DNA from 2 places in the Streptomyces sp. NPDC086766 genome. Region 2 is predicted to be linked to the other one. Evidence: riboswitches for the same ligand, from Rfam matches in the RefSeq annotation. Region 2 holds a riboswitch; the other holds the start of a gene.

Region 1 (3,398 bases), on a different contig from region 2:
GCGCGGCCGAGGGCGTCCATGGGGCGGATGCGCAGGTCGCCCTCCCACTGGGAGAGCTCGACGCCGACGAACAGGACCGGGTCGGCGGTCTCGATGACGGCGAGGCAGCGGCGGGCGCTGAGCACCACGCCCGTCCCGGCGAACTCGGCGGAGGCGGCGGAGAGGAAGTCCACCGGGTCGTCCTGCCAGTCGGGTTCGTACAGGCGCACCCGGCCGCCGCTCGCGGGGCCGTCGAGCGGGGTCAGGCCCGTCCGGCACAGTTCGGCCACGACGGGCGGGGGCAGCGGGATGCCGACCACGCCGTCCGGGTTGAGGGCCAGCCCGACCTGCGGGGGCAGGCCGCGCGCGAACTCCACGGCGGGCGCCACGGTGTAGGGCATCTGGGAGCCGGCGACCTGGCGGAGCTGCTCCTCGGAGCTGAACACCGGCACGTAGGCCTGGCCCTCGACCTCCAGCGTGGGCAGGTCGAGCGGGCCGCTGTGCGGGCCGCCGCCGTTGGGCAGCGGGACCCACACGAAGCTGCGCCCGAGGACCTCGACGATCCGTGCGCCGGCGGAGGGGACGCCGAGGGAGGCCGACAGCACCTCCTCCAGCTCGTTGCCGGGCCATCCGCCGTGCGGGTGGGGGTGCGCCTGTGCCGGATAGTCCGCGGGAAGATCCGCGGGGAAGTCCGCCGGGAAGTCCATCTGCCTACCGCCTGCTGGGAACCACTGCTCTGACCGGCAAGGCTAGCGGGTGCCGGGGCCGGGGCGCCTTGCCGGGCTCCCACCGACCGGAGCCGGTCAGCCCGTGAAGCCGATCCGGCGCAGCGCGTCCGCCGCGTCCCGGTCGAGCAGGGTCGCCGAGCCGCACCCCTCCGGCAGCTCCCCCCGCTCCACCGCGCGCAGCAGCCGGGCGGCGGCCGTGCGGTGGCGCAGGAAGGCGTACCGCGAGACGCCGCGGCCGCGCTCGCGCTGGCCGGCCAGCGCGGTGTCCGGGGTCACGTCGAGCAGGACCAGGTGCATCGTGCCGCCGCCGCGCCGGGCGGCGCGGGCCAGCCAGCCGCGCACCCAGGCCTGGGCCCCGCAGTCGTGCACCACCACTCCGCCGCCGGCCCGCAGGGCGCGGCGCAGCCCGGCGTAGTGGGCGAGGCGGACCAGCGGGCGGTAGAGCGCGTACGGCAGGAGGCGGGGCGCCCGGGCGTCCCAGCGGTCGCGGGTGTCCTGCGAGTCCACGCGCGCCCCGCGCACCGCGCGGCGCATCAGCGTGGACTTGCCGCTGCCGGGCAGGCCGGTGATCACGACCACGTCGCCGGGGCCGAAGAGGAGGGCGCGGGGGCCCCGGCCGGCCCGGTCGCGCAGATCGCGGACCACGGGCGCGGGGCGCCCGCCGCACCGCCGGCCGGCCGCGGGCCGCCGGGACAGGGCCAGGCCCCGCTCGGGCAGCGCGAGGGCCGGGGTGGTCGCCTGCGCCGTCGTCCTCTTCACCGTGATCGTCCTCCCCTGGGCTCAGTCACAGTTCCCCCTCCCCGCCGAGTGTAAAGAGACGGTAATACGGGGGGTCTCGCGTTTTCGTACGCGTACCGCCACAGACCGGTTACAGACGCGGCCTGCCAGGATCGGGCCGGGCGTGCAATGATGTGCGCGCCAACTGCATACCGGCCGTTTGAATCCGCGCGGGAGAGTTCCCAGCAGGCCGCTGGGGCGCCGAAGGAGCAAGTCCCTCCCTTGAATCTCTCAGGCACCATTACCGCGTGGGCGAGGCACATCTGAAAAGCGGGCCGCTGCCGCAGTGGCTCCACCCAAGGTGCAAGCCGTGACCGTCCGTCCACCGGCGGGTCATGGCGAACCTCTCAGGTTCCGATGACAGATGGGGAGGAACGTTCCTCGCCCTCCCCCATGCCCGGCTCTGCTCGCGCGGGGGGACCCCATCTCCCTGGGAGACCGACCGATGAGCAGTACCGAACCTTCCGAGAAGCGCCGTACCGCGCTCGATGCGCTGCATCGCTCGCTCGGCGCGACGATGACCGACTTCGCCGGCTGGGACATGCCGCTGCGCTACGGCTCCGAGCGGGACGAGCACCTCGCCGTGCGCACCAGGGCGGGCCTGTTCGACCTGTCCCACATGGGCGAGATCACGGTCACCGGCCCGCAGGCCGCCGAGCTGCTGAACTTCGCCCTGGTCGGCAACATCGCCTCCGTCGGCACGGGCCGCGCCCGCTACACCATGATCTGCCGGGCCGACGGCGGCATCCTGGACGACCTGATCGTCTACCGCCTGGCCGAGACCGAGTACATGGTCGTCGCCAACGCCTCCAACGCCCAGGTCGTGCTCGACGCGCTGACCGAGCGGGCGGCCGGCTTCGACGCCGAGGTCCGCGACGACCGGGACGCCTACGCGCTGATCGCCGTCCAGGGCCCCGAGTCCCCCGGCATCCTCAAGACGCTGACCGACGCCGACCTGGACGGCCTGAAGTACTACGCGGGCCTGCCCGGCACGGTCGCGGGCGTCCCGGCGCTGATCGCCCGCACCGGCTACACCGGCGAGGACGGCTTCGAGCTGTTCGTCGCCCCGTCCGACGCCGAGAAGCTGTGGCAGGCGCTGACCGACGCGGGCGCGCCGGCCGGGCTGGTCCCGTGCGGGCTGTCCTGCCGGGACACACTGCGCCTGGAGGCGGGGATGCCGCTGTACGGCCACGAGCTGTCGACCTCGCTCACCCCCTTCGACGCCGGGCTCGGCCGGGTGGTGAAGTTCGACAAGGAGGGCGACTTCGTCGGGCGCGAGGCGCTGGCGGCCGCCGCCGAGCGCGCCGCCGCCGAGCCGCCCCGGGTCCTCGTCGGCCTGGTCGCCGAGGGGCGCCGGGTCCCGCGCGCGGGCTACCCCGTGGTCGCCGGCGGCGAGGTGATCGGCGAGGTCACGTCCGGCGCCCCCTCTCCCACGCTGGGCAAGCCCATCGCCATGGCGTACGTCGACGCAGCGCACGCCGCGCCGGGCACGGCGGGCGTCGGCGTGAACATCCGGGGCAGCCACGAGCCGTACGAGGTCGTGGCGCTGCCCTTCTACAAGCGCCGGAAGTAGAGACTGGGAGCGGTCCGGGCGGGCGCACGGCCCGGTCGGCGCCCTCCGGCGTCCGTCCGCGCGCGGCGGCCCGCCCGCGGGCTCCCGTCCGCGCGTCCGTGACGCCGGGCACGCCCTTCCCGCTCACCGGCGGTTCCAGCAGCCTCCCTCTTCACCAGCACTCCCCCGCGTACAGGAGAATTCAGGTCATGAGCAACCCCCAGCAGCTGCGTTACAGCAAGGAGCACGAGTGGCTGTCGCCCGCCGAGGACGGCGTGTCGGCGGTCGGCATCACGGAGCACGCGGCCAACGCGCTCGGCGATGTCGTGTTCGTCCAGCTCCCCGAGGTCGGTGACACGGTG
Region 2 (3,398 bases):
CCGTCGACACCACGGGCGGGGTGCGGCTGCTCGGCGTCGGCGTCACCGGGCTCGCCGACTACACCCAGGAGGACCTGTTCGCCCAGGCGGCGGGCGCCCGGCCGGAGGGGCCCGAGGAGGAACCGGCGGTCGAGCCGGCCGTGGAGCGGCCGGCGCCCGCCGAGCGGCGCTGGCCGGCGGGCCACGACGTGCGGCACACGGTGTACGGCCACGGGTGGGTGCAGGGCAGCGGGCTCGGCCGGGTCACGGTCCGCTTCGAGACTCCCGACTCCGGGCCGGGACGCGTACGCACGTTCCGCGTGGAGGACCCGGAGCTGGAGCCGGCGGATCCGCTGCCGCTGGTGGCGCGAAGACCTGGAGCCGGCGGGCCCGGGGAAACCTCGGCGGGTTCGGCCGATCGGGGCGCGGACGCCGCCGCGATGACGTCGCCGGAGGCGGCCGGGGCGGTGTCGCCGGACGCGGACGGGGCGAGGTCGCCCGACGCGGCCGGAGGGGATGTGGCGGAGGCGGACGACGCCGTGGCTCAGGCCTCCTCCGAGCCCGCCAGCTTGCCGAAGTCACGGTCCGGGACCGCCGGCGGAGCGGCCACGTCGAGGCCGTAGTGGTGGTAGAGCTGCAGTTCCTGTTCGGGGGAGAGATGGCGGCCGACGCCGAAGTCGGGGGCGTCCCTGATCAGGGCCCGGTCGAAGGGGACGCGCAGGGCGCCCTCGACCAGTTCGCTGGGCTCCAGGGGCACGAAGGCGTCCCTGGAGAACAGGCCGGTGCGTATCGCCGCCCACTCCGGCACGCCGGTCGCGTCGTCGAGATAGACCTCGTCCACCGTGCCGATCTTGATGCCTCTGCGGTCGAACGCCTTGCGGCCGATCAGGTTGCGCGGATCGATGTCGGTCTGCACGGGCCCTCCACATGGTCGCAATACATCCGTAAGCACTACAAAAGAGCACATCGCGATAGGCGGCCACTCGAAAGCCCGTGTGGTGGGCCCGCTGGTACGCTGGCAGCGGCTGCTGACCCCGTGCGGGAGAGTCCTCCAGCATCATCGGAGGCGCCGAAGGAGCAAATCCTCCCCGGAATCTCTCAGGCCCACGTACCGCACGGACGAGGTCACTCTGGAAAGCAGGGCGGGTGTCGACGGCTTCCGCTCTCACCGACGGTGAAAGCCGGGAGCCTCAGTGCGACCCGGTGAAGCTCTCAGGTCGAGATGACAGAGGGGGAGGCCGTTCGGGTACCCGCGCCGTGGTGCCCCTCGAAGGTCGCGTCAGACCAGGAGGCCTCCGCAATGACCGCCCACCGCATTCCGCTCTCCGAGCTCGAACAGGGAACACCCTTCGAGCAGCGCCACATCGGCCCCGACCACGAGGCCCGGGCCAAGATGCTCGCGCAGGTGGGCTACGGCTCGCTCGACGACCTCACGGCCGCCGCGGTCCCCGATGTGATCAAGAACGCCGGCGCGCTGGACCTGCCGGACGCGCGGACCGAGGCCGAGGTGCTCGCCGAGCTGCGCTCGCTCGCCGACCGCAACGAGGTCCTCGGCTCCATGATCGGCCTCGGGTACTACGGGACCTTCACGCCCCCGGTGATCCTGCGGAACGTGATGGAGAACCCGGCCTGGTACACGGCGTACACCCCCTACCAGCCGGAGATCTCCCAGGGCCGCCTCGAGGCGCTGCTGAACTTCCAGACGATGGTCGCCGAGCTGACCGGCCTGCCGACCTCCGGCGCCTCCCTGCTCGACGAGGGCACCGCCGCGGCCGAGGCCATGGCCCTGTCCCGGCGCATGGGCCGCAACAAGAAGGGCCTGTTCCTGATCGACGCGGACGCGCTGCCGCAGACCGTGGCCGTCATCCGCACCCGCGCCGAGCCGTCGGGCGTCGAGGTCGTCGTCGCGGACCTGAGCGAGGGCATTCCGGCCGACGTCGCCGGGCGGGAGATCAACGGCGTGCTCCTGCAGTACCCGGGCGCCTCCGGTGCCGTACGCGACCTCAAGCCCGTCATCGACCAGGCGCACGAGCTGGGCGCGCTGGTCACCGTCGCCGCCGACCTGCTCGCCCTCACGCTGCTGAAGTCGCCCGGGGAGCTCGGCGCGGACATCGCGGTCGGCACCACGCAGCGCTTCGGCGTGCCGATGGGCTTCGGCGGGCCGCACGCCGGCTACATGGCGGTGCACGAGAAGTTCGCCCGCAGCCTTCCGGGCCGCCTGGTCGGCGTCTCCGTCGACGTGGACGGGAACCGGGCCTACCGCCTGGCCCTGCAGACCCGCGAGCAGCACATCCGCCGCGAGAAGGCCACCAGCAACATCTGCACCGCCCAGGTGCTGCTCGCCGTGATGGCGGGCATGTACGCCGTCTACCACGGCCCCGACGGCCTGCGGACCATCGCGCGCCGCACCCACCGCTACGCCTCCGTGCTCGCCGAGGGGCTCACCGCGGGCGGCGCCGAGGTCGTCCACGGCGCCTACTTCGACACGCTGACCGTCCGGGCCGAGGGCCGTGCCGCCGACGTGGTCGCCGCCGCCCGCCGCGACGGAGTCAACCTGCGCCTCGTGGACGCCGACCACGTCTCGATCGCCTGCGACGAGACCACCACCCGCGCCCAGCTGGGCGCCGTGTGGTCCGCGTTCGGGATCGAGGGCGATGTCGAGGCGCTGGACGCCGCCGCCGCGGACGCCCTGCCGCAGGCGCTGCTGCGCACCGACGACTACCTCACCCACCCGGTCTTCCACCAGCACCGCTCCGAGACCGCGATGCTGCGCTACCTGCGCAGGCTGGCCGACCGCGACTACGCGCTCGACCGCGGCATGATCCCGCTGGGCTCCTGCACCATGAAGCTCAACGCGACCACCGAGATGGAGCCGGTGACCTGGCCGGAGTTCGGTCAGCTGCACCCCTTCGCGCCCGCCGAGCAGGCGCAGGGCTACCTCACGCTCATCCGCGAGCTGGAGGAGCGCCTCGCCGAGGTCACCGGATACGACAAGGTCTCCCTGCAGCCGAACGCCGGCAGCCAGGGCGAGCTCGCCGGTCTGCTCGCTGTCCGCGGCTACCACCGCGCCAACGGCGACGCCCAGCGCACCGTCTGCCTCATCCCCTCCTCCGCGCACGGCACCAACGCCGCCAGCGCCGTGATGGCCGGCATGAAGGTCGTCGTCGTGAAGACCGCCGAGGACGGCGAGATCGACGTCACGGACCTGCGGGCGAAGATCGAGCAGTACCGCGACGAGCTCGCGGTTCTGATGATCACCTACCCGTCCACGCACGGCGTCTTCGAGGAGCACGTCGCCGAGATCTGCGCGGCGGTGCACGAGGCCGGCGGCCAGGTGTACGTCGACGGCGCCAACCTCAACGCCCTCGTCGGCCTCGCCGAGCCCGGCCACTTCGGCGGCGACGTCTCGCACCTGAACC

The links. Region 2 has a riboswitch for glycine ahead of gcvP (aminomethyl-transferring glycine dehydrogenase). Riboswitches for the same ligand answer to the same signal wherever they lie in the genome.
Region 1: another riboswitch for glycine. It lies ahead of gcvT (glycine cleavage system aminomethyltransferase GcvT); the one in region 2 lies ahead of gcvP (aminomethyl-transferring glycine dehydrogenase).

Annotation. Positions count from the first base shown of each region.
Region 1 is NZ_JBIVBI010000019.1:38,847-42,244, reverse strand. Features, by position in the region: gene ACIPM1_RS28360 (enhanced serine sensitivity protein SseB) at 1-686, opposite strand, end outside; gene ACIPM1_RS28355 (AAA family ATPase) at 783-1,472, opposite strand; glycine riboswitch at 1,646-1,741, shown strand; gene gcvT (glycine cleavage system aminomethyltransferase GcvT) at 1,930-3,057, shown strand; gene gcvH (glycine cleavage system protein GcvH) at 3,246-3,398, shown strand, end outside.
Region 2 is NZ_JBIVBI010000003.1:10,289-13,686, forward strand. Features, by position in the region: gene ACIPM1_RS05825 (DNA polymerase IV) at 1-602, shown strand, start outside; gene ACIPM1_RS05830 (PRC-barrel domain-containing protein) at 524-895, opposite strand; glycine riboswitch at 1,009-1,103, shown strand; gene gcvP (aminomethyl-transferring glycine dehydrogenase) at 1,280-3,398, shown strand, end outside.